DNA from 2 places in the Saccharicrinis carchari genome. Region 1 is predicted to be linked to the other one. Evidence: riboswitches for the same ligand, from Rfam matches in the RefSeq annotation. Region 1 holds a riboswitch; the other holds the start of a gene.
The links. A riboswitch is a leader RNA that binds a small molecule or an ion and turns the genes downstream of it on or off. The one in region 1 is predicted to bind cobalamin.

Region 1 (16,102 bases):
TTAACGGCCAAAAGCATGTTGCCCGAGTGTACTGGAATAAAAGGCAACTGCGATCCTATAGATGCATCATTGGATCCAAGGCGCTGACCCACATTAATGGATTTTGTGAGGCCATAAGTTGCCTGCAAGGTATATTTAACTTTATTGGTAACAAAGCCGAGCTTCAGGTTGTACTCTAAACCATAGGCATGTACTTTTTTACGGTTCTGCGCTTCCCAATATCCCTTTACGCTGGGCAACCACAATATCCAATTATCAATATCGGAGTAATAACCCGTTAGCTGTGTTTCCATATCCATTTTACGTATTCTTTTAATGTAATGCAGCCCCACTTCGCCGGTATACCCCTTTTCAGGCAACAAATCGGGATTACCACCGGGTTGCCAATAAAGATCATTTAGAGTGGGCGAATGAAAGTTACGCGCAAAATTGGCTTTCAGCACCAGGTCGTTATCAGCCATAGGCTTGTAACTAATACCCATGTTATAAATAAGTGGCGACTCCACATCAGCAATAAAATCCTTTCGCAGCTCCAACGATAGGTTTAAATACCGTGTAAGGTTTACATACCCTGCTCCAAACAAGGAATATTCCATCCGCTGTTCGGTATAACCGGTCTGGTTGGCATTGTCCCTGGAGGTGATGTCAAAGTAGTTTACATCCAACTTTAACTGCGAACTAAGCTTAGGATTAAAAGCATAACGCATATTCAGCTTATTGTACCAGCTTTTCATTTTACTGCCCGAGTTAACAGGCATATTCAATTGCGATCCACTGTTTTTTATTTTTACCACATAATCCAATTGCTGATAATCGAAACCCGAGGTAAATTTGGTTTGTAATTTTTGATGATAATGCGATAACTGCACCACCCCCTTCAAGGTATTGTCGGCCTGCTCGTTTTTTCGGCTGGCAATGGTGTCAACGGCCTCATTACTCAACACCTCCGGAATATTGCGCTCCACATCCTGATACCATATCCGTACCGACGAGTACAAGTGGGGGGTTATTTTATAATAGAGCTCCTGCTGAATTCCGTATTTGCTGTATTGTCCGTTTTTGTTGCGTTGCTCCGGATTATATACTTCTCCTTCTTCATCGCGTTCAATCTGATGTTTATTGATGAGTTTGTAATCATTTTTTGAGTAACTATGATACAAACGGGTTTTGGATTGTACTTTTTTGTTACCGATATTAAACTGGCCAAATTCGTCGTGGCTTTTATAGCTGCCTATGCCCTGATAATAACGTCCGCTCACAGTGTTGTTCCAATCTACTTTGTTATTTAAACTGATGTGTCCGCCCAACCCACCGCTATTGTGGCTTACCGATGCAGCACCATGTTGCAAGCTCATATCATCCACAATAAAAACCGGTACGAGAGAAAAATCCACCATACCCAGCATGGGTGAGTTAATGTTAATGCCGTTCCACGATACCTGGGTGTGCGTTGGTGAGGTGCCACGGAACGATGCGGTAGCAAGGGCACCACGGCCGTAATCTTTTATGGTAACTGTAGTATTTTCGGCCAGTATGTCGGATATGGATCGATTAATTTTTGACATGACAACCAAAGAATCTACCCTGGTTTCTTTCCTACCCGCCTCCTCTTTTTTAAAAATACGATCGGCCCTTACGGACACTTCACGGATGTGGTAAACGGAATCCCGGATTCCCTGTGAATAGGAAATCCGGGATAGGGCAGATAAACAAAAAAAAATAGTTATGGTAATTATGAATTTCATTTATTGCGTGTTCGATTTATTAATACAACACATATATATAGCTGCGTTTTATGCATGTTCGGTGAGATTATAATTCGCCCCACCTGCAAAGACAGCGATTAAAAGCGGCCACTACGCCCTAATAATTATGATGAACATTGTTTTGCCTCTGTGCTCTATTGGGTCCTAAACCCCACGTTTATCTCTTTAAAAACCGTAACGTTTTATGCTGGTCGCCACTTTTAATCCTCAGCAAATAAACCCCTTTGGGTAATTCGCCAACTGTAATAGGCTTACCTGAGTCATAATTTTGGAATTCCTTAAGCAGAACTCCTGTTGCACTATAAATGGAAACGCAAGCCTGAGTGATCCCTTCAACATAGATTATATCAGTGGCAGGATTTGGATAAACGTTTACGTCAAGCTTTTCAACCGCAGAGATGGCTGTGGGCACATCGTCTACAATCTCTATCTCGAATGACCTGGAAATGCTGTTGTCCTGCAGCCAGTAGCAAGTAAGGATTGTTTTGCCAATTTGATGCCCTGTAAATCGTCCCTCGGCATCAATAGATGCGACTATCGGATTACTGGACTCCCATCTAATTTGCTGATTAGCATTTTTTTTGCCGCCGGTAAGCACATGTGCTTCAAAGGGGAAGGTATAATCCTTATACCATTTATACACTTTCTGAACAGGGTAAGTACCCACATTTTCGGGCTGGTTGCATACAATAACATGCCTATTGCCCGTGAGCGTATTATCCGGCTTAACCAATGCCACTCCGCACACATCGGTAGAAACCTCACCAATAGCTCCTGCATTTTGACTTACACCGGTATAAATTCTTATAAAGTCAATTTCATCCAACTCAACATAAGCACCATCTTTATCCACAGCCCAGCTAATATCAAAAGCATCACCCCCGCAGCCTTCAACCACGTCGAGGGTATAAGGATTATCGGGAATATCCATTGACACACCTCTTTTAATGGGTTTATTATCCACATAGCCATAATCAAACTGATCGTTAACGACGATACTACCTTCTGTTGTTCTCGATTTCAACAATGTGCCGGTAAACCCGTAACTATCCTGATTGATAAGAGGAAAGTGGGTAGCCATAGGGTAATGCGCTTGCGGATGAAAAGCTTTCATGTAAACCACCACACCCGAGTTTCCTTCGCTATCCGTCCACGGCACATCGGCTTTAGCCTTAGGGTTGGTGTAGGTAAGGGTATAATTGGTTTTTGTGGTAGATAAAAAATGATCGCTGCCTCTGAGCTCATACCAGGTATCGTCCGCTTTTCCATTTCCATTTTCATCTTTCATTACCTGAACAATACCAGGCTCCGAACTACCCAAAAAAGGATTTCCAAAAACAGTAAAATCAACCCCATAGGGATTATCGGGATGGTTTTGTACCGGGGCATCAAAGCCTAATACAATATAACCTCCCCAAGACCCTAAGGATACCATCATACCGGGATTGGCCGCTCCATTTAAAATAGATTCGGCATTGGCCGGTAAGCCCGGTGATTTATTGATGTGCTGACCGGGAGCCGGCCTGTACTCCATTAGTTTTGTGGCATACTGAACCTGACCAAAACTTAAAGTAATATGTAAGCATAGCAGTACTATCAAAAAAAATACAATCCTCATATTTAATCAGTTTAAATGAGATAGCCGATAAAATAATCGACTATCTCAGAATAAATAACAACTTATTGTTTCACTGCCTTTTGGGTAACCACTCCTACAGCAGATTTAACCCGGATGATATAAGATCCATTGGCTAGGTCCGAAGTATTTACACGGTTAACATGAGCGTTTAACATGCCATTTTGAACTACCCTTCCGCTAAGGTTAACAATGCTATAGCTTGCATCACCTAAGGCTGACCCATTTATATGAATGTAGTTATCGAACGGAACGGGGTAAATACTAATATCATTTGCCTTTGTATCCTCTACGTCGGTTGATACAGATACAGTAACATCAAAACTTTCCTCAACCACATTACCATTTGAGTTGGCGCGCAAGGTTATTGAGGCTGATCCATAACCAACCGGACTAACAAGCAATTGACCTTTTTCAATGGTAGCGGTTGCAACAGAAGCATCGCTATTGCTAACAACACTTACAAGTATCGAGGCATCATTGTTATCCACATCGGACACTATGGAAGTAAGCGCTATAGACTGCGAATTATCTCCTTGCGTAAAAGTTAAATCCGCAAGATTAAATTCAGGTAAAAATGCATCGGGGAAAACCGGCATGGCTGTAAACCAATAGTAGGGATCTAAAGGATGACGCGATACTTCGGCACCATCTGTTCCGTTAAATACATATAGGGTATTGTATTGGGAATTATGGCCCCAGCCACTTTTCATGCCTGTTGCATAAAGCAAGTTGCTTGATGGGTGAACTCGAATACCGGCACCATATAACTCCATACCCTCCTCAAGTGTAACAAAGGGCATGCTTAAAGAGTTATCATCGCCGATAATATACTTATAAATTTCAGTACTGCCCGACCATCCTGCTGGTTTTGCCCAATAAAGGGCATTTTCTGTGGCACTTGCGCAGAAGCTATTGGCGCTCCATGCAAAACCAAATGAAGATGGAATTTCGATACCCTCGGGCATGGTTATTACCTCCTCTTGCAACGTGTATGGGTTCACTTTAATTAACTGCGTGCCTGCTGCAATATATACCTGGCCATCGAAGGCCTGCACCACAGCACCATATGTGGTTCCGGTAATGGTTTTTTCAATCCGGTCAGTGGCTGCATCAATAATGTAAACTTCGGATTTTTTAACGGCAAACACATAAGCTCCGGCACGAACCATAATACCAACTTCGCCCCCTGTTCCTTCAACGATAGCACCAACTTTAGATTGTGCAATATCAAATAGGTAGATACCGTTTGAGGTACTGATATAACCTTTTTCAGGGCTTACACCCACAAAAGCCCTTCCGTCGGCAGAATTTCCCTGGTTAAATTCTGCTACAGTGGTTTGCTCCTGCATGTTAGCTGCATCTGCGGCAACAAGTCGGTTTCCTTGCTTAGAGATAAAGTAAAATTGATTACCATATATGCATCCAAACTGTGTGGTAGTACCTAAAGTTTTTCCCTCATTTTGTTGGCGATAAGCACGATAAACAAATTGATCATCCGAGGCCAGGTAGCTCACTGTACCTTCACTATGTCCAAACCAATCTTCGTTTACGATAAATACACCATTGGAATAATCTATATCACGAAGCTCAATAATAAAAGTTAGCTCGCTTGCATCACCGGAAGAGCTGGCCGTAACAGTAACTTGTGCAATACCTGTTTTACCACTAACATAATCGATATTCAGCTGAGGATTTTCACCGGAATCATCAATAGTTGTGGCCAACAAAATTTCATTGGCTTCCGAAGCTACAGCATAGCTAATTATTTCGCCCTCCTTAACTGTAAAATAATCTGATAGATTAATTATAGTTTGGGGTGCATTTTTAGGCAATAGAATATCATTTACGGGACGTGCAATAGCGGGGGCTTTGCTTAGCCTGACTTCGGCCAATGGGTCGCCCAGGTTACACGCATATACCTTACCATCGGCTGTAATATCACCCGTTGCTTTGAGCATACCAAACCAAGCGAAAGAAGAACCACCGTAGGTGCCTATTTTATTATAGTTTTGGGCTTGTCCTATATTGCCATCCCATACAGCAACATAGCTACCGCTGGTAAAATCATTGGAGTTAAATATCAGATGGCCGGCAGCATCCACGTCACAATCGTACGGGCCATTGCCGGCAATAAGGGTTAGCTCAGTACCATCGGTCAGGGTAAGATAACTATTGTCTGCCGCATCTATAATAGCCTTTATATCAGCACCCTCCCATTTATACATTGAGGTCTCACCCGTGGGGCTATACACCGCATTGAAAACACTTCCTTCAGAATCGATGGCCAATCCTGTTGAATTGCCACCTACCTCAATCAGTTTTTTATGATCGTTATTCCCTGATAAATCCAATAGCGAGATACAGTTTACATCGTTTACACCATCCCATCCTTCGGTATTTAAGCCCGATACATAATAATTACCATTATAACATTCCATATCAAAGTTACCGGGAAAAGTGGCTTCATGGGTCCAGGTACCCGTGCCTATATCCACACTGTATATCCTGTCGTCGGTTAATCCGCCGGTGGTATAACCAAGCCAAACTTTTGTTCCATCCGTATCAGCAGTAACAAAGCTCACCCAGCCGGAGTATTCAGGAACCTTTCCGAAATTATGCGTCTGTTCCATGGTGGTGAGGTCGTAACAATACAGGCCGTCGCTATCAATAGCATACAAGTTGTTGCCAAGTATATCATGACAGGCAAAAGCCTTGTCCACAACAATATCTTTGCCCACATAGTTAGCCGCTGTGTTAAACCAGCTGCTTTGTGCAAAAGTTCCGATGCTCAAACTTAAAAAAGTGAGCAGAAAAAAGTAAATTTGTTTCATAATGCAATTGTTAATTTTTAAATGATTGTATTATTGATTATTGGGAACGGCAGACAGTTTTGGCGAACACTGCCGTTCCTTTTCTATTTGTTGTAAACAGGCCAGGCACAAACAATCGGTATAATTATCACGGATAAATTGATAAGCTTGGCTTGATAATTTTATTGATTTACACTGACACTTTTGAATGTTGCTGCCCTTACACTCAAAACTACCCTTACATCGTGGACATTTCTTTTTCATACGGTATGCGGGTTTAAGGGTACTAGCAGGGTTTTAAATTGAGTGCAGATTATAGTATTGATAAAAAAAACCTTAAAGCACAACAAAAGAACAGCAATTATAAGCGGGAAATATTTTATTGAAAAATAGCGTACCCCAAACGTCGCCAGGGTACCAGGCATATATACTGGGGAATACGGTATGGTGCGGCTATATGCGGCCAGCAATACCAAAAGGGATAAAATCCCGTGGCATTGATTGATCTTTGAAAGATTGATTTTTGATTTTCCCATCACAACTGCTTTAATTAAACAATTAATTTGTTTGATTTTGCAGCTTACGATGGCTTAAAAAGGAAGTAGCATTAAACATCGTGCTGATAAGCTACCCGTTCACCGCAGGCTGCAAAATCAAATGTTCAATGGCAGGTCTTCTGACTTATCTCCACTTTAAAAAACCTTCTCGTCCCGATTTATCCGGACAATGGTTAAAAACTTTTAAAGCCGTTTTGAGAATTACAGCAGCGGGAACTGTTGCCGATTTGCGCGGCATTCCCTTTTAATTTCGGTTCCATTAGGCAATTGCCCGATGGAAATTGAAAACCAATGAAAGCGCGAATATAGGGTTTTAAATTAATTTAATTGCAAAAAACAAACAACTAAATTAGAGTGCAATTGGAAATGAAAGCAAAGCTAACAGATTTTAAACACCTGTCAGGCGTTTCAATCCGCCTAACTATATCAGCTAACAACTACCTGTGCGATACGCTTATTTCCCTGGCGGATATTTCACGCATTTCCACCTTGCGCACCTTACCGGTAACCGTAGTTGGAAATTCAGCTACAAATTTCCAGTGCTTGGGTATTTTAAAGGTGGCTATTTGGCCTTGACAATATTTCTTCAGCTCCTCCTGCTTTACCTGCATTCCATTTTTTAAAATAACCCAGGCCATCACTTCTTCGCCATATTTAAAGTCCGGTACACCAATTACCTGAATATCCTTGACCGCCGGATGATTGAGTAAAAACTCCTCAATTTCGAAGGGCGATATATTTTCACCCCCTCTGATAATAAGGTCTTTAATTCTACCTACTATTTTAACGTAACCATGCTCGTCCATCTGAGCCAGGTCGCCGGTATGCATCCATCCTCCCTCGTCTATCACAGAGGCGGTAGCTTCCGGGTTATTCCAATATTTTAGCATAACGGAGTATCCTCTGGTACATAGTTCACCTTTGGATCCGCGTGGCACTATTTTTCCGGTATCGGGGTCTATTATTTTTATTTCGATATGCGGATGAACCCTACCTACGGTTGTACATCTGCGATAATCATCATCATCTACAAAAGTTTGGGTGCTTACGGGCGATGTTTCGGTCATACCGTAGCAAATACCCACTTGTTTCATGTTCATCTTTTCTCGTACGTCTTTCATGGTTGATTCAGGGCAGGAAGCACCGGCCATGATACCCGTACGCAAACTGCTAAAGTCGAACTCAGGGAAACGTGGATGATTAAGTTGTGCAATAAACATAAGAGGAACACCATACAGTGAGGTGCACTTTTGATCTTGCACCGTTTGCATCACCACCTCCGCATCAAATGCCTCGCCCGTGAGTACCATACAGGCACCATGTGTTATACAAGCCATATTGGCCAGCACCATACCAAAGCAATGATACAATGGCACCGGAATACACACCTTGTCGTTTTCGTTATACCCTAACCGTCTACCTATAAAGTAACCGTTGTTCAGAATATTATGGTGCGTTAACGTAGCTCCTTTAGGAAAACCCGTAGTTCCGGAAGTGTATTGAATATTAATGGGATCGTCGAACTGCAAATCATGTTCTATCTCCTCCAATTCCTGTGTAGATATTTTTTTACCCGCCTCAAGCATGGTTTGCCAGTGCTTATCAATAACCAATATATCCCTGAGGCGGATGCATGCCGCTCGTACCTCGTTGAGTATCGCCATATAATCCGTTTTACGGAAACCCTTGCTCATAATCAAAAGTTTTACCTCCGATTGCTTTAAAGCATACTTTAATTCGGCCGCCCTATACGCCGGGTTAATATTCACCATAATGGCCCCTATACGGGCAGTAGCAAACTGCACCAGCACCCATTCGTAACGGTTGGCCGACCATATACCTACCCTGTCCCCCTTTTTAATACCATAACTTAAAATTCCTTTGGCCACTTCTTCTATCTGCTGCCAAAATTGCTTATAGTTAACGCTATAGTTCTGATACGGCACGGAGAGTGCCTCACGCTGTGGGAATTGCTTTACAGTTTCCTTTAGTTTATGGCCTATGGTTACGCCCAACAACGGAACATCAGAAATTCCGTTTTCGTATGAAAATGTAGTCATTATAAAAAATGTGTGTTATAAAAGAACAAAACTATCAATGATATTGAAAAACTTATTGAAAAAAATAAAACATTTACTTTAAAAATTTAAATATCACTAATACAGAAAAGTAAAGCATTTTAAAAGAAATATCACCCTCGATACAGCGTTTACTTTTACTACCTAATAAAAAAATGGAAACTACCAATTTAGAATCATTACAAACATAAAAATACCTATCTTGCCTAACCGACTAATTCAACTATATATTAAAATTTACAAGCTATGAATCTACTCAAAGTATTACTTACCCTGGTAATTCTATTTACCATTACAATTTGCACTCACGCCAATCGCGATCGGATGAGGTTTGGTAAAATTGACCAGTCTGAAATTGAAATGACGGTTTGTCCCATAGACAGCAATGCCGGCGCGGTAGTGCTTGGCGCTTTTGGCTATACCGAGTTTAAAATTACCGAAAAGGATATTTTTACTGAATTTAACCGTCATGTACGCATCAAAATTTTCAATAAGGAATCATTCGAGAAAGGGAATTTCAGTATTTACCTGTACAAAAGCCGATCGGGAAACGAAGAAAAACTGATGGGATTAAAAGGTGTTGTGTATAATTTAAAAGACGGCAAGCTTGAAAAAACAAAGTTGAAAAAAGACAATATTTTTAAAGAAGAGCTGAATAGCAACCATAATGTGGTAAAAGTAGCCATGCCCAATATTCAGGAAGGCTCCATCCTCGAATTGAGCTACCTCATCCAAAGCCCGTATATTTATAATTTGCAAAACTGGCGCTTCCAGGACGACATACCCACACTTTATTCCGAATATCAAGTGGATGTTATTGAGTGGTACCATTACAAAAACTGGACGGAAGGATATATTCCAATAGAGAAAACACAAAATACAAAACGACAAAAATTCAGTTTCAGGACGGAAGCAACAATAAATCCGGGATTGGGCGGAGCTAATGGTGGGAGGGTGCCTGCACGTACCGTTGACTTTGATGCCGAAGTAACTCAGATGACCTATACGGCCACCAATGTTCCGGCCTTTAAAAACGAGCCCCATATCACTACACCAAAGGATTATCTCTCTTCGGTTCAGTTTGAATTACAATCGACCCGTTACCCCTGGGATACCTATAAAAACTATACCACAGACTGGCAAACACTCAACAAAAAACTGTTGGACGGCCAAAACTTTGGCCTAACCTTAAACAACGACGGACATCTTAAGGATATTGCCGAAAGCATTGTGGCCCAGTCCGCCACCCCCGAGCAGAAAGCCTGCTTGGCCTACGAGCACATCAATAATAAAATGGTATGGGATGGTACTTACCGCACTCAGGCGGGTAGCTCCATCCGAAAAGCCTACAACGACAGCAAAGGCCATTCGTCCGACATAAATTTAAACCTGATAGCCCTTTGCAGGAAAATTGGACTACAGGCAGATCCTGTTTTAGTAAGCACAAGGGATCATGGTATGGTAAGGCCCGGACTGATAAGCCTTTCACAGTTTAATCACGTTATTGCCGCAGTTATAATAGATGATCAGCGCCTATTAATGGATGCCACCGACGTAAACTGTCCTTACAACCTACTCCCCGCCAATAGTTTAAACGGGAAAGGAAGATTGGTGATCCAGGGCGAAGGTGAATGGGTTGACCTATACACGCAAACAGCAGAGAAAGAAATGTATATGGCAAACCTAATTATGGACAACGAGTTTAACTTATCAGGTTCCTTAACCTACAAAGCCGATGATTATGGTGCTGTTCAGTTCCGAAAAAAATACAACGCGCGAGAAAATGAAGAATCTTTTATCACGTGGTTAGAAGAAGAAATAAAAGATGCGAAGATATCGGATTTTAAAATGGAAAATTTAGATAGCTTAAGCCAACCGGTGGTATTCAAAGCCAACATCAGCTTAAAAAACAGGATAAATGCTGCCGGCGATATGGCTTTTCTAAACCCCAAGGTGATTAACAGAATGGTGGAGAATATTTTTAAACGCGAAGAAAGAACCTACCCTGTAGATTACAACTACCCCATACAAAAACAATTTGTCATCCGGATAACAGTTCCTGAAGGCTATGCCGTGGATGAATTACCGGAGAAAATGGCTGTTGCTTTACCCAACAACGCTGGAAAATATGTGTTTGTTACCGCAACCCAGGGCAGAACCATACAATTGACTAATCAGTATCATATAAACCAAACCATATTTCCGGGTACAGAATATGCCACCTTAAAAAAATTTAACGAAATGATAGTTGGTAAAGAAGCGGAACAAGTGGTGATTAAGAAAATTTAACAATTAGATAATGAGGGGCAGGCGATATTTAGTCATTGGTAAAAATAACGCTGCCCCTTGCTCCATGCAATCAAAGCACAAACTTAACACTCCAATGCTGTATAACTACTGACCTGTAAAATCTGAACCCTACAAACTCAACAACCCATGCAAAAATCTACTACCCTATTGCTCATTTTGATGATATCCCTGAGCACACAGGCCAAGGATTTATTTTATACGGCTTTTTTGATTTCCGATTCCTTAAAAGAAAATGCCTCCGCAGTAATACGTAACGAACACTTTGAAGTAGAAATAATTTCGCAAACCAAAGTCCGGGTTAAGCAGATAAAAGCCATCACCGTGCTCAACAGCAAGGGGAAAAAGAAGGCCTGGGAAGCTTTTTCGTACGATGAAAATAAAAAAATCACCGATCTGTCAGCACGTATGTACAATGCAACAGGCCAGGAGGTGGACAAGTGGAACAAGAGTAAATGGGAGGATGTGAGCTACGATCCGTTTGGAACAGCCTATTCTGATACCCGTATGTTAATATGCAAACCAGTAAGCAACAGTTATCCCTACACCATTGAATATACTGTTAGTTATGAACGAAACAATACCTATATGATAGACGGATGGCATCCCCTTTGGGAGGATAATCTGTCCATCGAAAAAAGCACCTTTGTACTGCGCAATACATCCGATCTTAAAATAAAGTTTAAAGAGTATAACTTTAACAAACATATCGCAAAACAAAGCACCCCCTTAATATCTACATGGGAATTGACCAATATGCCTGCTTATAAAAGCGAACCCTACCGACCTTCCAAAAAAGAATATTTGCCTTACATAAGTGTCGATGCCAACGATTTTAGCTATAGTGGCTATACCGGAAAATCGGACACATGGAAAGACTTTGGAATGTTTATTGCCCAACTGAACAACGATAGGCACCACCTACCAAAAGAAAGATTAATGGAAGTAGATGGTTTATTGGACACTTGCACCACCGCTGCCTCTAAAGTAAAAACCCTCTATCAGTATATGCAATCGCACACCCGCTATGTGAACATTTCAATAGGCATAGGCGGTATACAAACCTTTCCGGCCCAAACGGTATCCGAAAATGGATATGGCGATTGCAAGGCACTATCGAACTACATGTATGCCCTGCTAAAACACGCAGGTATAAAATCGTACTTTACGCTGGTAAATGCAGGTGCCCAAAATTATAGTTTTGATGTGGACTACGTGGGGCATCAATTTAACCATGCCATCTTATGTGTCCCTCTTCAAAAAGACACTATATGGTTAGAGTGCACCAGCCAAACCATTCCCTGTGGTTTTTTGGGCAATTTTACCGATAACCGACAGGTGCTTTTGATAACCGAGCAGGGAGGTGTACTGGCCAAAACACCCAAATATGGAAAAACAGAAAACAAACTGTACCGTAATGCAGAGGTGGAAGTAATGGCAAGCGGTGATTGCACGGCGCAGCTGGTTTCGTCCTATACAGGTTTAGAATATGATGCAAAACACAGACTTACGGCGGTGGATAAAGAACAGCAGTTGAAAATGCTATACAAAGATTTCGACATACCCAACTTTACCATCAATAGTTTTAATTTAAATAATACCCAAACAAGCCAGCCAAAACTTTTTGAAGAAATAAACCTTACCCTGCCCAAGTATGCCTCATCCAGCGGAACAAGACTATTTTTACCCCTTAACCTGGCCAGCAAGTGGGATTATGTACCCCGCAAAGTAAAGAATCGAAGCTTCGACATCCATGTACATTCAGAATTTCTGAATACCGACACTATCTGTTATACACTACCCGATAGTTATATCATTGAAGTGCTTCCCGAAGATGTTAGCCTTGAAAGCAAATATGGAATTTACAAATCAGAAATCAAATTAAACGGCAATAAGCTTATTTATGCAAGGCGCATCGAATTTAACAGCGGCATATACACTTCAGATGAATACAGCGACTTTGTAGATTTTTTTAAGATGATACAGAAAAACGACAACGCCTTAACGGTTTTAAAACGCGCAGAGTAGCACTTGTTAAAAAACAAAAGCATCCCAACTAATGCTTGGGATGCTTTTGCTATTTTGCTTTAACTCTATTAAACCTATTTTCAAGTTAGCAAGCAATGCTAACTAATTTTATCTGAAGGAATCGGCTGATCCTAATTTTTCCATCAATTTGTTTCTTTCTCTTCTAACCAACACAATTCCAATAACTACTAAAATAACACCTACTAAGCTCATAAGTCACATTTTTAAAATTAGACAAATTTAAAACCTATACAAAAGTATTAAATTTTATTGACAAATGTAAAAAAATGTATCTTTTTAATTTTTTCTTGCATTACGCATTGTCCTGCGAGCATTAATCTAAGGGCAGCTAACACTTATTGGTCTTAACTTTTCTTAACATACTGTGTAAGAATAACAATCTGCTGACCGCTTACTCTGCCTTCGATATGCTTGGGGTTGTCGCGTACCAAACTAATATTTCTTACCGCTGTTCCGCGTTTGGCGGTAAACCCGCCACCTTTTACATTCAGATCTTTTATCAACACCACGGTGTCCCCGGGCTGCAACCGCACACCATTGCTATCGATATGCTTGATGGCCTCTTCGTCTTCGTCCTCACTGCCCGCTTTCGCCCAGGCAAGGGTTTCCTCTTCTAAGTACATCATATCAAGCAAATCTTGCGGCCATCCCTCTGCTTTAAGGCGGGTGAGCATACGCCATGCCATCACCTGTACCGCGGGCACTGCGCTCCACATGCTGTCGTTAAGACAGCGCCAGTGATTTGGATCTACCTTATCATGGTCTTCAATTTGGGCCTTACAAGTAGCACAAAGGTACACACTCTCCTCTGCCCCATTGTCGGGTGAGTCCGGCACTTCATATACCGACAATTCTTCTTTTGCACCACACAGCTCACATGCCGAACTGCTTCGTGCAATCAATTCTTTTTCAATGCTCATGTTATTCATTTGTATATTCTGAAATGAACCCACAAAGGTAAGCAAAGCATTGCCATTTAAAAATTCAGGTCTGTAGTGCCAACTAATAAACCTCTTTTTTGGCTGCTTTAAGGGTGTTTTGCAATAAGGAGGCAATGGTCATGGGGCCCACTCCTCCGGGCACAGGCGTTATCCAGCTACATTTTGGCGCTACTTCGTCGTAGGCCACATCGCCTTTCAGTTTCCATCCCGATTTTGTGGTATCACTCTTAACGCGCGTGGTACCTACATCAATCACCACCGCACCTTGTTTTACCATATCCGCTTTAACAAACTCCGGCGAACCAATTGCTGCAATAATAATATCGGCCTGCAAGCAAAGCTCCCGGAGATTGGCCGTACGACTATGGCACACCGTAACAGTGGCATCACCCGGATACCCTTTTTGCGAAAGCAATATACTCATGGGGCGGCCAACAATGTTACTACGGCCTACTACCACCACATGTTTACCGGAAGTTTCAATCTTATAACGTTTTATCAACTCCATAATACCTTGTGGTGTGGCCGACACAAATGACGGCGACCCGATGCTCATGCGGCCTACGTTCTGCGGGTGGAATCCGTCCACATCTTTATGGTAATCTATCGCGTCGGTAACTTTTTGTTCCGAAATATGCTTGGGTAGGGGCAGTTGCACGATAAAGCCATCAATATCCGCATTATTGTTCAGTTCCTGTACTTTGGCCAATAATTCCTCCTCACTCACATGGTCTTTAAAACGTATCAACGAGGAGTTAAAACCTACATATTCGCAAGCTTTTATTTTTGCCGCAACATAAGTTTCGCTACCCCCGTCGTTACCAACTAAAATAGCCGCCAGGTGTGGAGTTTTGCCACCCTTGGCTTTAATTTGCTTCACCTCGGCAGCAATCTCATCCTTTACTATTTGCGAAGTGGCCTTTCCATCAATAATTTGCATAAGCGGTGAGTTTATAAAGTTGATTTTAAAAAGTACAAAGTAAAGTATAGAGTATCAAGTATCAAGAACCAAATACCCATACATAACCTGACTCGCAAAAGCGGAAGGTATCAAAGCTTCTCCCGCCCATACGGTAATATAAATATCATGGGCAAGCTGTTCGCGGATAACTGTTCACTGATAACTGATAATTGATAACTGTTCACTGTTCACTGTTCACTGTTCACTGTTCACTGAATATCACCTTCTTCCAAACGGCATATTTTGCATCATACGACCCATGTTTTTTCCCTGGGTCATCATGCGCATTACCTTGCGGGTATCGTCAAATTGTTTTATCAAACGATTCACTTCCTGAATATTTGTTCCGCTACCTATGGCTATTCTCTTACGGCGACTACCATTTAGCACGGCAGGGTTTTCGCGCTCTTCGGGGGTCATCGAATAAATAATGGCTTCAATACCCTTGAAGGCATCGTCGTCGAAATCCATATTTTTAAGCGCTTTGCCCATTCCGGGTATCATGCCGGCCAAATCCTTCAGGTTACCCATCTTTTTAATTTGCTGTATCTGGCTCAGGAAGTCGTTAAAGCTGAACTGGTTTTTGGCTATTTTCTTTTGGAGCTTGCGGGCCTCGTCCACATCATATTGCTCCTGGGCACGTTCAACCAGCGATACGATATCGCCCATACCCAAAATCCGGTCCGCCATACGGCTGGGATGGAAAACATCCAGGGCTTCCATCTTTTCGCCCATACCCACAAATTTAATAGGCTTTTCTACCACACTACGTATCGAGAGTGCCGCCCCACCGCGTGTATCACCATCGAGCTTGGTAAGGATTACTCCATCAAAGTTGAGTTTGTCGTTAAACTCCTTAGCGGTGTTCACGGCATCCTGTCCTGTCATTGCGTCCACCACAAACAATATTTCATGGGGTGTAACAGCATTTTTAATGGCTGCTATCTCCTTCATCATCTGCTCGTCGATGGCCAAACGACCTGCCGTATCCACA
Region 2 (16,102 bases), on a different contig from region 1:
CCAACTCCAAAATCAATAGATTGGATATATAGCCAAAAAACCAATAAAAAATTTCATTTTTATAAGTTTGGGATTAGTGATAAAAGTGGATTTGTTGATTTTTTTCTACCAAAAAATCCTGAATATGTTTCAGGTAGTTTACTTGACACAACAAATGTAGATACAAACAGGAAAGTCCGTGTTGTAATGAAATCATTAGAAGATATTATGAATGAATTAAATCATAAACACATTGACGTGTTGAAGATGGATATTGAAGGCGCGGAGTATGATGTGATTGATAATATTTTAAGATCAAAGGTTTCAATTACGCAGATTTTAATTGAATTTCATGATAGATTTTTTGAAAATGGAGCATTAAGAACCAAACAAGCCATTCAGAAACTAAATAGTCATGGTTATGCAATATTTGCAGTTTCTGATTCATTTGAAGAAATATCGTTTATCAGGAAAAACGCCATTTAAAATTATTAAAAATAAGGTAAATTGCTCCCTGTTTTTAAATTTCAATGATAAAAATATGAAGCAGGTACTTATAGTTGTAGTTGTTAGCCTTTGTTTTATTGGATGCAAATGTTCATCGGCCAGGCAGGGGCAATTTCAGGGTTCTCATGTAATAGCTTTTTATAATCTCGAGAATTTATTCGATACCATTAACGATCCGGGCATCCGCGATGGTGAGTTTACGCCTGCGGGCTCTAAAGAGTGGAGTAGCGAGCGGTACGACAGTAAGCTAATTAATATGGCCAAAGTGATGGCAGATATTGGTTCCGATCAGGGTTTTGAAGGCCCCAGCATTATAGGTTTATGTGAAATGGAAAACCGTAACGTACTGGAGGATTTAATTAAAACTAAAGGGCTTGCACATAAGAATTACAATGTGGTGCATATGGATTCTCCCGACAAACGGGGGATTGATGTGGCGCTCCTGTATAATCCCGATGTTTTTGAAGTAAAAAGTACCCACACCTATCCACTGAAAATTTATAATGAGGAAACAGGGAATCGAATTTTTACCAGAGATCAATTGCTGGTTTCTGGACGGCTTCAAGGCGATAAAATTCATATAATTGTTAATCATTGGCCCAGCAGATACGGGGGAAGGAAGTCCAGTATACCTTTCCGTAAGGAAGCAGCCCTGTTAAATCGCCATATTATCGATTCGCTTTTAAGTGAAAATAAGCACGCAAAAATAATTACCATGGGCGATTTGAACGATGATCCAACGGATGAGTCAATTGCCGGGTATTTAAGGGCACATGCAAAACGGGATCAACTTAAAAAAGGTGATCTGTACAACCCTTTGGCAGTCAATTTTAGTAAGGGAAAAGGAACTTTGTTTTACAGAGGTAAATGGAATTTGTTTGACCAAATAGTAATATCGCAAGGGTGGTTAAGGGGTAAAAAAGGATTTGGCTACGATTCGGCTTATATCTACAAAAAGCCCTATCTGATTCAGCAAGAGGGTAATTACAAAGGTTACTTATTGCGCACCTACGGAGGTAAGGATTACTTAAACGGTTACAGCGACCATTTGCCGGTATATATGGTCGTGTCGGCAAATTAAGGGGGTGTTATTGTTTAAAAGACTATCGTAGGAGCATTTTAGTTGAGTTTTTTGGGATTGTAATTTTATACAAAAAAAGCAATATACAGCGAAAGAAAATATGGTTTGTAGGCTGTATCCCGCTGCGGATTCGCCATCTTGGAAAAGGCGGGGTGGATGCAATGGCGGCACCCTATAAGTCCATTGTATGGGCTTCAAGTGTCGGACAATGATTCAGCGATAGCGTGAAGTGCGAAATTGTCTATGAAGTGGCCGTGAACGTTTTGTGCTGATGAAAGTTCATAATTCGCTTTGTCAATATCCATCACTTCCGTTTTTTCTCAGGAAAAAAGAGTAGAAGCGCCGTATCCTGTAATATTGTTTTAAGTTGAGAGCTATGCAGTTTCTAATAAAATTAAAAAGATAATTTAAAGCGGGATACTATTTGCTTACTAAGCATAGTACTGTATGCCTATCATGCGGTTTTTTTAGGGTTTCGCAGCTACAGCACGCACTACACCTTCCATCAATTCTTCTATGGTATTACAACGCAATACTAATTTATTGCTATGATATAGGGCAAATTGTGAAGGGACATTGTGGTAAATTTGTACGGTATATTTGCTGCCTTCATCAACTGTTGCAAAACCGATGCGATGCAATGCCCGAGCCACCCAATTACAAGCATTCCCTTCGCCTTTGAGGTTTATTTTATGCTGTATTTGTTTGTGGTATTTAAAAGTACCGGTATAGTTATCGAATTGGATACCCTCCCTCTCGAAGAAGTGTTTAAATTGGTTGTTGAGTACTAAATCTTCCGGAATACCTTCTTGCAAAGTCTTTCCCTGAGCCATCAGCCATATTTTATCTGCTGTTTGCAAGGCCATCTCCAAATCGTGCGTAGATAAGAGTATTCCCCTGTTTTTTTCTTTAGACAAACGACGGAGCAGTTGCATGATTTCAATTTTTGCGGGAAGATCCAAAAAGGCAGCAGGCTCATCCAGGATAATAAAGGGTGTTTCCTGAACCAGCGCTTTGGCTATCATGGCTTTTTGGCGTTCACCATCGCTCATTTTGTCGATAGATTTTTGAGTGTATCCTTTCAATCCTACCTCTTCAATGGCATGGTAAACCAATTGGATGTCGCGGGGCAATAACTTTCCAAAAAAACCGGTATACGGTGTGCGACCCAATGCAACCAATTCAAATACGCTGAGGTTTTGCACATCTAATCTGTCGGTGAGTACCACGCTTATCTTTTTGGCCCGTTGTGCTTCCGGGATGCGCTCAATTTTTTCGTTGCCGTACCATACTTGACCGCTCATTGGTTTAATAAATCCGCAAAGCGTTTTTATGAGGGTGGACTTGCCGGCACCGTTTGGCCCCAACAAACAAGTAAACTGCCCGGGCTTAACGCTTACATTTATGTTTTCGTGCAGCGGCAGGGCCTGCTTGTCGTACCCTATGGTGAGTTGGTCGGTTCTTAAAAATAATTTTTTTGTCTGCTGCATCTTTCCGTTTGTTATTGCGTTAAACTGCGCCTTTTTAATATTACGTATATTACTATAGGCGCGCCAATTAACGAAGTTACCGCATTGATAGGCAGGGTGCCATCAAAACCAGGCAGACGTGCAATTAAATGGCAAAGCAAGGCCAGCGCTCCTCCAAACAATATAACGGCCGGTATTAATACAGAATGATCGGCAGTTTTAAATATTCCTTTTGAAAGATGCGGAACGGCAAGCCCCAGGAAGGCGATAGGTCCGCAAAATGCCGTAATACTAGCTGTAAGTAAGCCCGTTACCAACAATATGCTGAACCTGGATCGTTTGATATTTAAGCCTAAGTTGGCCGCGTAATTTTCGCCGAGCAAAAGTATGTTCAAGGGTTTTATTAAAAAAAAGGAACCGAGCAAACCGGTTAACACCAAGGGGATAAAAATAGCATGTTTATCCCACGAAAGGTTATTGAACGATCCTAAGCCCCAAAGGACAAAGGACTGCACATCTTCCTTTGAGCTGATAAACTGTAACAGACCAACAATGGCACTGGATGCGTAGCCTACCATAATACCCACGATTAGGAGCATCGCATTATTTTTAAGTTTTTGTGCCAAAAAAAGAATCACCAGTAGAACCCAAAACGCCCCAATAAAAGCAGCTGCGGTAATGGTGAGCGATCCGTACCAACCGAGGCCAGACAGGGATATGCCCTGTAAGGCACCCAACAGCAGCACCACAATGGCCACGCCCAATCCGGCACCCGAACTGATGCCCAGTATGGAGGGGCCCGCCAGTGGATTCCGAAATAAGGTTTGCATTTGCAAACCGCCGGCTGCCAGACCTGCACCGGCCAGTACAGCTGTGATAGATTGAGGAAGACGGGATTTGAGGAGTATGTTCTGATATATCTCGTTATCAATTTGCCTACTCACCATCCATTTTAGCACTACCGTAAACGGTATGTTAACCGATCCCAACGAAATATTGAGCACAAACAACGATACCAACAATGCAAGTAAAGCCATGTAAGCATAGTTTTTTCTGCCTTTCGCTAATTCTCCCTGCATAATTATTTTACTCTTTGCTTAATTTTTGATAGTAAACAGGAGCGGAGCCTGTTTTAATTTCAGGATGAAAAAGTTGTACCAAATCCGACAGTACAACATCAGGTTCCAGCAATCCTTTCTCAAACAGCATGGAGTGGTGTGTATTGGAATATACAACTTTGCGATTTTTAAAGGCATCAAAATCGGCATATCGGGGGTCTTCATCGTTTAAGGCCGAATAACTATATGCCTCGGCCCGGTTTACCATCATCATCCAGTACTCGCAATGGGCGGCTGCCTGATATACTGTTTCAAAATCGTAGCTCAAAGATCCGGTTCCGGGTCTGTCGTTAAAAATATAGCGCACGCCGGCATCTTTTAAAAAGTTGGCATTGAAACTTTGTGCGGCGGGTGTGTACCACACACCTTGATATATTTGACCACTCATTACACATGGTTTGTTGTTGGCATGAGCCGCCAATTGTTTTACCTTATTGTATCGATTGGCAACCTCATTTACCGTGGCAATGGCTTCACCTTCCTTGTTAAAGAAGGCGGCTACAAAAACCAGCCATTCCATCCTGCCCAAAGGCGTGTTTTCGAGATAGCTGCTATTGGTGGTCATTTTAATGCCTGCACTGCGCAGGGGAGCGTAGAAATCCTCTTTAAAGGGAGATATCATCATCATATCAGGATTGAGGGCCAACAGAATTTCTATGTCGGGGGCAAAGGCGGTGCCTACGTCTCTGACTTTACCTGTGGCCAAGCCCGCTTGAACCTTTTTGTTAGAAACATATTGTGGCTCGGCCATGCCTACCAATTGGTCCAACACGTTTAATTGATGCGCGTAGCTGATTTGTGTGGAGGCGACCGATACCCATCTTTTTACAGGTATTTTTATGGCCGATGGATTGTTTTTGAGGAATGTGGCATCACCTGAAAGTAAGGTAACCAGTGGGGGGGCAGCCGAGTCCCAGGGGTGGATAACTTCTATGCGTTTGTGATCGGAGTAATACTTTATCCTGAATCGATTGGCATAAGCCGGTGTGTACAACGAAGATGGTTTGTCGTAAACTTGCGTTGTTTTTGAATTGTTCTGATTAGGTTGGCAGGCCGTTAAAGCCAACATCACGAGTAGGGCAAATGCCAGTATACTTTTGTTTGTTAATCCCATTACTTTATTCTCCCGAAAGTTAAATGAATAATTATCCTTGTGGCAGGTTTTCCGACTTTCTTTCCCGAGCATCTTCCCATCGGTTCTTCAACTGACAGTGATTTTTTTGCTCACCCTTTTTATGGGGTAGAATACGGCTGCGGGTACAGTTCCTGATTCTCGTTTTTGCCGATTACAGGATTCCCTTTTACGTTGCAATATGCAACACCAACAATTTGCGCAAAATTACATTAATTATTTGATATTAATGGAGGGTGTGGGTTTTTGTTCTTTATCTACATTATTTTTTCACGTTCGGGCTTTAATCCTTTAATCCATTGGTTAACCACATACTCGTTTTTTTTAATCCACTCGCGAACCCCGATTTCGGGATCTTCGTACTGCTTTACAAAGTACATTAAGCTATTGAATTGTTGTTCAGATAGTTGCATTCGTTCAAAAAATCGGTATGCCCGGGGTCTGAGTTCCGCAAAGGCCTTGGTACCCATCGCCACTATATTTTCTTTTTCTCCAAAAACATTGTTTGGATCATCCAGAAACCTAACATCGAAACGTGCGAATAACCAATGTGGTTCCCAACCGGTTATTACAATTTCGTTGCGTCGACTATAAGCATCCGTAAATTTAACAAGCATTTTACCTTCGGCCATTTCAAGTAGTTTAGTATTCTTAAGACCATAGGTTTCAATGCTTGATTTGGCGTGCATCATCACCCCGGCCTCCGCTTCAATTCCTATTATTTCGGAGCTTGATGCTGTTGCTAAATCCCCGATTGACTGATACTTACTATAAGCGGGTACGATTAGTCCTGTACGGGCACCGGGATAAATAATGCCAATTTGATCGAAAGCTCCCGATGGGTATTTTTCAATATATGTGCGATGCGTTTCAGGGAGCCACCCATCGGCAAACACATGTGCTTGGCCATTGGCCAGGTCTTCGTACACATCATGCACATTGGCAAGTTTTATGGTCACATCGTATTCAAGCTTTTCCTGAAGCAAAACTTTGGCTAAATGGGTTATTGCAACCGATTCTGACCATTCGGTATAAACCATCTTGACTGCATTTCCCTCATCCTCTTTAGTGTTTGTAAAGTCACAAGCACCCAATGCTCCAACGCTTATGCACATTAACAATATGTAATTCCTAATTTGCTTCATATCATGTAGTTTTATTATTCGCTTTTACTTAAATAATGCTTCCATAAAACCCAGTGTCTGTTTCCTGTCTTTTACGATGAGTACATTGATGTTTTTTTCGGAATCGGCAAGATCTTCGGATGTGCGATCAAGAATAATGTTGGCTAATTCGGATTTTATTTTCGACCCGATTAAAATCAAGTCAATGTTATTGACCAGGCCGTGGTGATACAACAAATGTGCTTCGTTATATTTTCTATCATAGACATAGGTACATGGAATATCGTCTGTGCTGAGTTTTAGCTTCTTCATAAATCTCCCATATTCCTTGATGCCATGTTTGGTCATTTTTTCTTTCAGGCGTTTTTCATCCTCGGCAGAGTATTGTGGGAAATGACTGATGGGGATTTTATAAGCGTGGAATGAAGAAACATTAGCACCAGTCTGGGCTGCCAGCATAGTGGCTGTTTCCATTGCAATTTCTGACATTTTGGAGAAGTCGTTCCGAACCAAAAGATTATCGAGCTTGGGTTCCGATGCGGTATTAACCAGTAAAACCGATGAGGGCGTTAAGGGGGCCACTCTGCGCGGCAGCGAACCGGCTCCGGAGTAGCCTACTTTTTTGCCAAAAATGGTCAGGTTTATTTTTTTGTCGCGCGTGAACTGCAGCAGGGTATCGGATTTTATTCCTTCTTCGACATGAACAAAAACTTCCAAACCGTTCACCGGTTCAAATTCACGTTCAATTTTCCCCTCTAAATCTTCGCGAATTATTTCGGCCAGTGATTTTTCCATTTCAGGCATATCATCGAGGATATCATCGGGTAAATCATAGGTCTGCAACAAATGCAGGAAATATATTTTTTTGGGTGATATCTTACTCACTAAAAAATTGGCATATTTTATAAGAAAATGATTCATTTCGGTCAAATCCAAACAAACCAACAAGTTATCAAATTTATCCATGGCATTGTGGTTTTAAGTATCTTATCAATTAGGGTTTACAAAAATGTATCTGTTTATTTGTTTGATTTTTCTTTCCTTTTCAGAATGTCGCTAATAATTCTGTTGTAATCATCCCGTTCGCTCTTTTTTGTGCGTTCCATCATACCTGCATGTTCCGAGCGGAGCCCTTTCAATAAACTCCAAATCATGATAAGTAAAATAATGGCAAAAGGCAAGCCGGTTGTTATGGAAGCAGTTTGCAGTGCCTGCAGTCCGCCCCCCAGGAGCAATACTGCAGCAACGGCACCTTCGGTTAAAGCCCAGAATATGCGTTGGGCTACCGGTGCGTCCAATTTTCCTCCGGCGGTTAAGCTATCCACCACCAGGGAGCCGGAGTCGGAGCTTGTAACAAAGAAGCTGGCCACCAATATCAATCCCACCATAGATGTTACCATCGAAAACGGGAACTCTTCGAGTAATGCATACAACGAGGTGGCCACATTTTCTTTTACGGCAGAGGCAATATCGGCAATACCATTTATCTCCAGGTAAATTGCGCTGCCACCAAAAGCCGAAAGCCATAGGAAGGTAATTAGCGAAGGTACAATTAATACGCCCAGTACAAACTCTTTGAGGGTACGCCCGCGCGATATACGGGCAATAAACATCCCCACAAAGGGCGACCAGCTAACCCACCAGGCCCAATAAAAAACGGTCCAGCTACTTTGCCAGTCCGATTGACGGTAGGTTTCTGTCCAAAAACTCATTTGAAAAAAGTTTTGAACATAAGCTCCGGTGTTTTGCACAAATGAATCGACAATAAATACGGTTGGTCCTACTACAATGATAAAAACAAGAAAAATGGCGGCAATAACTATGTTTATTTCGCTAAGGCGCTTAACCCCGGCAGATAATCCGGCAACAACGGATGCTGTAGCGGCCAATGTAATTATTACAATAATTATTACCTGCACATTGTCCGTATCGGGTACGCCGAACAGATGGGTGAGTCCTGCACTTACCTGTTTAACACCCATCCCAAGAGAAGTGGCTATTCCGAACAGGGTAGCTACCACGGCCAGCACATTAATCGCTTTTCCGATTGGCCCGTGAATCCTGCGCCCTATCAAGGGGTAAAAAACGGAACTGATGGTAAGTGGCAGTCCACGGTTAAAAGTGAAAAATGCGAGTGACATACCTACCAGGGCGTACACCCCCCAGGCATGAAGCCCCCAATGCATAAATGTATATTCCATGGCTACGCCGGCCGCTTCAACGGTACCGGATTCTACTGTTGGAGAGTTAAAAAAGTGACTGATTGGTTCACCAACACTCCAAAAAAGAATTCCAATTCCCATTCCGGCACTAAAAAGCATGGCAAACCATGCGCCTTTTGAAAATTCAGGCTTTGCCTTAGCACCTCCCAATCGTATTTTTCCGTACTTACTAAAGGCAATATAAAGTACAAATAACAGGAAGAGATTAATTGACAGAATAAAAAACCAACCGCCAAAGTCTGATATGTTGGTTTGCATTACATTAAATATATTTTCCATCGGCTGGCCCACAATGAGCGTTACTGCAATGAATAGAATTATTACAATAGCCGAAGGCCAAAATACAGGGGTGTCAACGTCAAAATACTTTTTTATTTTTTTCTTCTTTTCTTCAGAATTACTTTCGGATAATCGTTCATTACTCGCCATTTGCTCTCTTTTTCATGAATTGTTTGTAGTGACAATACACAATTTTAAGCAAATGATTTAATTATCCAATAAGTTTTTTGTAATTATTATTGCCATCCGGCAACTAGAAAGGCAGGTAAACAAAGATTATTCGTTGTTGTATATTCAATATGTGGTAAAGATAAGTTTTATGTGAATCAAATTATTAAACGGATAGTTTGATAGCATCTGCATATTAAGTGCTTGTAAAAAAGCTCGCAACTAAACGTTTAGTTGCGAGCTTTTTAGTGCCACTGCATTAATTTTATTTGATTAACTTATTTTTTGATATAAAAAGCTTTTCAAAGTTTTCATCGAGATTCTCCATGAAAACCGAACCTAAATTCTGCGATGATGAAATATAGGTTTGTTCATCCTCAAGCTTCGCTTTTACTTCAATGCTTGCCCCATGCTCCAAGTGAATTTTAACCTGATGGCTGTGCGATGTTGGTGCATCCTCGCTAAAAGTAGATCCACTTAAAGTGGTGATGTCAGATAAATAAGCATCTACAGCGGCAGAATCCAGGGCCATGCCATCAACCATCCAAACACCTTCATTTTTTATCATGGTAAAGGAGCTGTCGGCAGGATACGCAAAGGCAATTTTATGGATACCCGTTTTGCTGGTTGTTAATATGGTTTTATCCCTGAATGCGTTTACATCCCGGTTAGCAGAACTGGCCAGGAAGCCCTCCACGGCATATACTTCTTCATCATCACCGCTGCGCACGTAAGTAGTCATTGTACCCCGTTGTTGCATATACGGGTTTTGCTGCATCATGGGGTTCTGCCTGGCTTGTTGGTAGGAGAATTTTCCTATGTACAATTGAGCCAATTCTCCTGTTGAACCCATTAATTTGACAACGGTTGATAAAGAATCTGTGAGTTCAAACTTTTCCCAGCTATCTTTACCCTGCGCTGCCAAGCGCAGGGGTTTTAAGCCATTTACCTGAGCTATTAAGCCCTCAATAAAGTTGGCATCGCCATTATACGATTTTCCATTGGCCAATATTTTCCATCCATCATCCTGTTTCTTTGATTCAATATGTTGGCCCTGAAACATCCGGGGCTTAACAATTACCGAAGTGATGCGCTGCTCATCAACATCAAAAAGCACCGCTTTAAGCGTATTAACTCCCTTGGTATTATCAATTACTTTTATTAGAATGGTTAATGATAACAAACCTATAAATACGAGCCCGAGTGTTTTTATATTTAGCTTTCTAAACATAGCTTTCCCCTTTCCTTTTTAAGCGAATTAGTTTCCTTTTTTGATAACGATAGATACCTATGGCCAATATGATAATGATAGGTAACGAAAAGTTGACAATTTTAATGAAGTTTTTGTCCGCATCATCCAATTGATCCAGGATGCGCACCTTCACCTGTTTGCTTCGTAGTTGAATTAAGCCCGTATCGTCACTCATGTAATCAATGGCATTTACAACAAAGTTGGCATTGTCTGGCTGAACCTGACGCATATTTTCACCTGCTCCATTCACTGCTAAATCTCCATCAGCTATCACAATAATCTTTTGCATATCTTTTTTGAGCAAACCGGCAACAGTAAGCTTTGGAGAGGTGAAATCACTTTCTGTCCACTGTTTTTCTATGTTAAAATAAACCGGAGCAGCTTGTTTGGCCGATTTATCGGAAGTAAAAACCAGAGGCGTAAAAGTGCTCAGCGAATCGTTACTGTACGTCAAGGAACTGCCAAATTGCATCACCATGGCGCTTAGGCCCTGGGTAACCGGGTGATCGGCAAAATTGGACAAAATGGGCAAGTAAGGGAAGTTAATGGGGCGGTTAACCGTAAACATTCCCTGACGTTGCTGCACGGTTATGGAACCACAGTTGGCATCTACCACAAAATCTTCGTTAACCGTTATGCCCTTCTTTTTTAACCAATCCGCCATGCCGGTGTGTTTGGCAAAACCCATTCCCTGATTGAGTTGCGCATCTACCTTGTTAAATGAAACAAACAAATTTCCACCCTGATTCAGGTAATCCTCCACATGGCTAAAATGCGCCGGGGGAATCGTATCCTGAGGGTTGATCCAGGCCAGGGTTTTATACTTGCTTAAGTTTACACTGTCGGATAAGATCACTTCTTCGGGGACATATAAAACCTCTAAGCCCTGAACAACCTGCAGCAATTCGTTTAGCGAAGGTTCACCATGCCCGCCAATAAAGCCAATGGCCGCCTTGTCGGGTATCGTCATTTTTTTAATGGCTGTGCTTAGCGCGTACTCCATTTGGGCGCCGGGCTGTATAAACGGAATGGTTTCCGATTCCTCCCCAATTTGTATCACGGCTCCCATAAAGGCCTTTTTTGTAGTAGATTGATCTTTCTCCCGGGCTTCAATCATAAGCGTTTGAATACCCGCTTGTACTGCTTTTTGTTCCTCTTGCACATCTTCGTTGGGGTTGATAAACTCATACACCAACTGCTGCTTCGTGCGGCTTGCGTACTCGGCCAGTAAGTCCTTAAAATCCTTGCGCAATTGGTCAAATTGCGGTTGTAATCCTTCCGAAAAATAGGCCGTAACAGTAATGGGTTCATTGATGCCTTTAAGGATATCCTTAGTGGTTTCGCTTAGCGTGTATCGTTGGTCTTCGGTAAAATCAATACGGAAGAAAAATCGATTGGCCAATATATTTATTAAAACAATGATGCCTGATGCTAAGATGATATAATAATAAAATTGACGTTTATTGATCATGATTTTTCTGATTAGTTAATGTTACGTTTCACAAGTGACAGTTCAGACGCCATTAATCCAACTAATACGATGGATGCAAAATAAATGATATTTTTACTGTCAATGACACCCCGAATGATGCTGCGGTAATGGTATTGCATATCCATATAAGCCAATACATCGCCAATAGTACCTGAAAAAGCAGTGGAAGTAATACCAAATAATATTTGAAAAAACACCCCAATAATTAAGGCCAGCAAAAAGGCTACAATTTGATTGGAAGTAATGCTGCTGGCAAAAATACCAATACTAATGTAGGCTGCACTCATGAGCAATAAACCCAGGTAACCCGTCAGTACCGAACCATGGTCGATGGGGCCTATGGAGGCAATAGATAGATAATAGGGTAGGGTTAAGGCCAATGAAATAGCAATAAGTAAAAATGTAGCCAAAAACTTAGCCGTAACCACTTGCCAATCCGATATAGGTTTTGTTAATAACAACTCTATTGTTCCTGTTTTGTATTCCTCGGCTATTTGTTTCATGGTAAGTGCCGGAATAAAAATAAAGAGGGTCCAATAGGCTACTCCAAAAAAAGGTTGCAACGTAGCCTGGTTTATGTAAAACACATCATTGTTTCCGTAGAGCCAGGTAAAAAAACCACTTAAGCCTAAAAAAACCACTATAAGTATATAGGCCATCAAGGAATCGAAGTATCCTTTCAACTCACTTTTTGTAATAATCCAAATTTGTTTCATTATAATCTAATTAGCAGATATTGATTTATTTTCTTGTGTCAGCTCCCGGAAAACATCTTCGAGGTTCTTTTCAACCGGCGTAAGCTGCGTTAAGTACCAACCTTTATTGGCACACATTTTAAAAATGGCTTCGGCCGATGATTTTCCGATGTGGCTTTCAACTTCGTACAGCTCATCATTGTCCTCTACAAAAGAAACCACTTCCACTTCTTTTATTTCGCTTAATGCTTTGTAAATCTTATTGCGATCTTTGATATTAACCCCTACACGCAATATCTCTTTCCCTTGTGCTTTCTTTCGTAAAGACTCAGGCGTACCATCGGCAACTATCTTACCCTTGTTAATAATTAGTACCCGGTCGCAAGTGGCTTCTACTTCAGCCAGAATGTGCGAGCTTAAAATAACGGTCTTTTCTTTCCCAATTTCCTTAATCAACGCTCTGATTTCAATAATTTGGTTGGGATCCAGACCTGTTGTGGGTTCATCCAGTATTAAAACCTCAGGATCGTGGATAAGTGCTTGAGCCAATCCTACCCTTTGGCGATAACCTTTGGACAGTTCGCCTATTTTTTTGTGTTTCTCGGCATCGAGGCCACATATTTGAACCATTTTTTTTACTTGAGATGGAATATGGGCCTTACTTACACCTTGCAACTCGCCAATAAAAGTCAGATAGTCCATGATGGGCATATCCAGGTACAATGGGTTATTTTCGGGTAAATAGCCAATGTTGCTTTTTACTTTATCCGGAGATTTATTCACAGATTCTCCGCCAAGTAATATGTCCCCTTTGTTTGGAGTAATGTAGCAGGTAATCGCCTTCATGGTAGTTGTTTTTCCTGCACCGTTGGGTCCCAAAAAACCTAATATCTCTCCGGTTTTAACTTTAAACGATAAATCGTCCAAAGCCTTTTGCGAACCGTACATTTTGGTAATATTATTAACGCAAATGTCCATTTTATTGTATTATAAATTAGTTTTTAACGCGATCGGATTTCTCTTCTCATAAACATGGTATAGGCAATGGCAAAAAACAACAATGTTCCGCCAATGAGAGCCGTTACTTGTGGCCATACCAACATTAAACTTTGCCCCAGTGGCAATGGACTGGGAATAGCCCCAATAGTTTGCTCTGTTGACAATGGGCCCAAACTGCGCACCGATGGCATCAATAAAGTTGTAGTGGCATCGTTAAACAATTGCCCCGGATTGAAACGCATCAGATTCTGGATAAATCGCTGAAAATTAATCACCTGAGTTTCGCTGAAGAATCGTACCGGAGCCACCGCTTTCGCAATAAGATTAACGATCATGCCATAAAAAATAGTAAAGAACAGCCAAACCGAAATCCCTGCCAGAGCCGAGGTTGCCGTTTGCCGGAACTTAACCGAAAACAGTATGGACAGATTGAGCCAAAAAGCCACATATACAATGGTGACAACAGAAAGTAATATGATGCGCATAAACTCATCGGCAGTTGGAGGGATTCCAATAAAAATGAGCCCAAAGCCAAGCACCAAAAAACTCAGCGCAACAAATAAGGAGCTAAGTAGGATAAGCGAAGCGGTAAATTTGGCATTGAGTATATAGTCTCGATATATGGGTTGAGCCAGCACCCGGCTTAGCGTGCCACGGTGTTGCTCTGAATTGATGGCATCAAATCCCATACTAATTCCAAGCAGGGGACCCAAAAAACTGATGAAAATAATGTATGACGGTAAGGTGCCATCGGAATGCGAAAACAACTTTAAAAAGAAAAAATCGTCATCGGCCCTGCCGCCCTTTATAGCCGAAGAAAAATCATCCAAAGCAGCATATAAAGAGCCGATACAGGTTAGTAATACGAGTGCCAGCATAATTAAAAATTTCCAGCTTCTAACAGTACTCGAAATTTCTTTGCCTACAATAACCCAAAACGGATTCAATGGTTTTATGGTAGATTTATTCATATGTTTATAATTGATTTTATTTGCCATATGTAACTCGCGATTATAATAATTTCCCTTTCGTTAGATGGCTCAGCATGTGAGGGAATACTCCCATTGCCTGCCCCGACCATTTAGGGGCTCGTTTCATCATTTGCCCCTCCCTCGAAATAGCGATTATAGATAGCGTCTAATCCGTATTCTTTTTTATTTAAAAAGTGAAGATTATAATTGGCATCAATTACCGCTTTGGCAATGGCGGATGAATTATCGGTTGAACATTCGATTTGGAAATAATCTTTTTCTTTTCGTATGGATTGAATATCCTCAACTGAGGATAATACCTTTTGAAGGGCTTCAACAGCAATTGCATCTTTATTAGCCTGAGACTTCGCTTCGATGCCAAGCTCAATTAAATACTTTCCATGCGTAAATAGTTTTTCGGATAATGATTCGATGTTACCTTCGCATAGCAGTTTTCCCTTTACAAAAATGCCAACCCTGTCGCACACTTGTTGCACCTGGTGCAGGTTGTGTGATGAGAACAACACGGTGATATCGCGCTCGTTTCTCAGCTCAACGATTAAGGATAATAACTCCTGAACGCCGGTAGGGTCGATGCCCGAAGTAGGTTCATCCAATATGATTACCTCCGGATTTTTTATTAGCACATCGGCTAAGCCCAAACGTTGGCGCATCCCCTTAGAGTATTTACCTGTTTTTTTATTTTTATCATTGGCCAGCCCTACGCGCGCTAGTAGCTCTTCGGCTTTTTGCTTTGCCTCCTGGTATCTTATCCCATTTAATTGCGCAGTATATATCAGATTTTCTAAGCCCGTACGATCGTCGTAAAACCCTACATCTTCGGGCAGGTAACCCACCTTTCGTTTTACCTCTATGGGTTTTACGGTAGCGTTAATGCCGCAGACTTCCACTTTACCCGAACTTGGTTCGGTAAGCCCCATCAGCATTAAAATGGTGGTTGATTTACCTGCCCCGTTGGGTCCCAACAATCCAAATATCTCTCCTTTGTTAATGGATAAATTCAGGTCGTTAACAGCCATAAAGTCATCGTACCTTTTCGAAACTCCGTTGAGTTGAATAACCGGATTCTCCATAGCTTACCTCCTTCCGAATTTCCTGATTAAAAGCCATAAACCGCCAATGGCAGCTAATATTACCAATACACCTAACCAACCCATTAGCATTGGCGTTTTAACCATAATTCTAAAAGAAATTTGTTCGTTGGTTTCCGGTGTTCGGGCCGTAATTTTTGTTACATAATCGCCCGGGATGGCTTTTTTATCAGCTTTTATGCTTGCAAGCACGGTTGTGGTTTTTCCGGGCTCCAAGCTTGCAATCTCTTTGTTGTCAAAACTCACTTCCCAATTCTTGGGTTTGGAGGCCGATAATTCAATGTTTTCTAGCTTAACGGATCCTGTATTTTTAATGGCGAGTTCTACTTTTTTTTCATCACCGGCGGTAATACGGGCACTAAGCAGTCCGGTGGGTGTGGTCAAAACCATTTTGTAGGTACCGGTAATTACTACCTCCAATTCCATTTCGGCCGATGTGGAACCCGATACTGCTTTAACCGGTATTTTATAGCTACCTGCATTTACATTGGATGGTGCTTTT

Region 2: it holds a riboswitch for cobalamin, as region 1 does, so the genes downstream of both, FN809_RS13580 (ABC transporter substrate-binding protein) here and FN809_RS18165 (cysteine-rich CWC family protein) in region 1, are expected to answer to the same signal.

Annotation. Positions count from the first base shown of each region.
Region 1 covers NZ_FXTB01000001.1:255,533-271,634, reverse strand. Annotated here, with positions in the region: gene FN809_RS00920 (TonB-dependent receptor plug domain-containing protein) at 1-1,745, opposite strand, end outside; gene FN809_RS00915 (T9SS type A sorting domain-containing protein) at 1,924-3,384, opposite strand; gene FN809_RS00910 (DUF5074 domain-containing protein) at 3,447-6,236, opposite strand; gene FN809_RS18165 (cysteine-rich CWC family protein) at 6,267-6,479, opposite strand; cobalamin riboswitch at 6,865-7,080, opposite strand; gene FN809_RS00900 (AMP-binding protein) at 7,210-8,832, opposite strand; gene FN809_RS00895 (DUF3857 domain-containing protein) at 9,097-11,139, shown strand; gene FN809_RS00890 (DUF3857 domain-containing protein) at 11,287-13,185, shown strand; gene FN809_RS17925 (PhnA domain-containing protein) at 13,551-14,126, opposite strand; gene folD (bifunctional methylenetetrahydrofolate dehydrogenase/methenyltetrahydrofolate cyclohydrolase FolD) at 14,209-15,087, opposite strand; gene ffh (signal recognition particle protein) at 15,328-16,102, opposite strand, start outside.
Region 2 covers NZ_FXTB01000008.1:8,375-24,476, reverse strand. Annotated here, with positions in the region: gene FN809_RS13600 (FkbM family methyltransferase) at 1-465, shown strand, start outside; gene FN809_RS13595 (endonuclease/exonuclease/phosphatase family protein) at 521-1,567, shown strand; gene FN809_RS13590 (ABC transporter ATP-binding protein) at 2,035-3,057, opposite strand; gene FN809_RS13585 (iron ABC transporter permease) at 3,069-4,073, opposite strand; gene FN809_RS13580 (ABC transporter substrate-binding protein) at 4,123-5,268, opposite strand; cobalamin riboswitch at 5,293-5,495, opposite strand; gene FN809_RS13575 (glycine betaine ABC transporter substrate-binding protein) at 5,544-6,431, opposite strand; gene FN809_RS13570 (universal stress protein) at 6,456-7,376, opposite strand; gene FN809_RS13565 (BCCT family transporter) at 7,430-9,061, opposite strand; gene FN809_RS13560 (DUF4340 domain-containing protein) at 9,345-10,310, opposite strand; gene FN809_RS13555 (GldG family protein) at 10,303-11,802, opposite strand; gene FN809_RS13550 (ABC transporter permease subunit) at 11,814-12,539, opposite strand; gene FN809_RS13545 (ATP-binding cassette domain-containing protein) at 12,546-13,496, opposite strand; gene FN809_RS13540 (ABC transporter permease) at 13,520-14,488, opposite strand; gene FN809_RS13535 (ABC transporter ATP-binding protein) at 14,599-15,582, opposite strand; gene FN809_RS13530 (COG1470 family protein) at 15,586-16,102, opposite strand, start outside.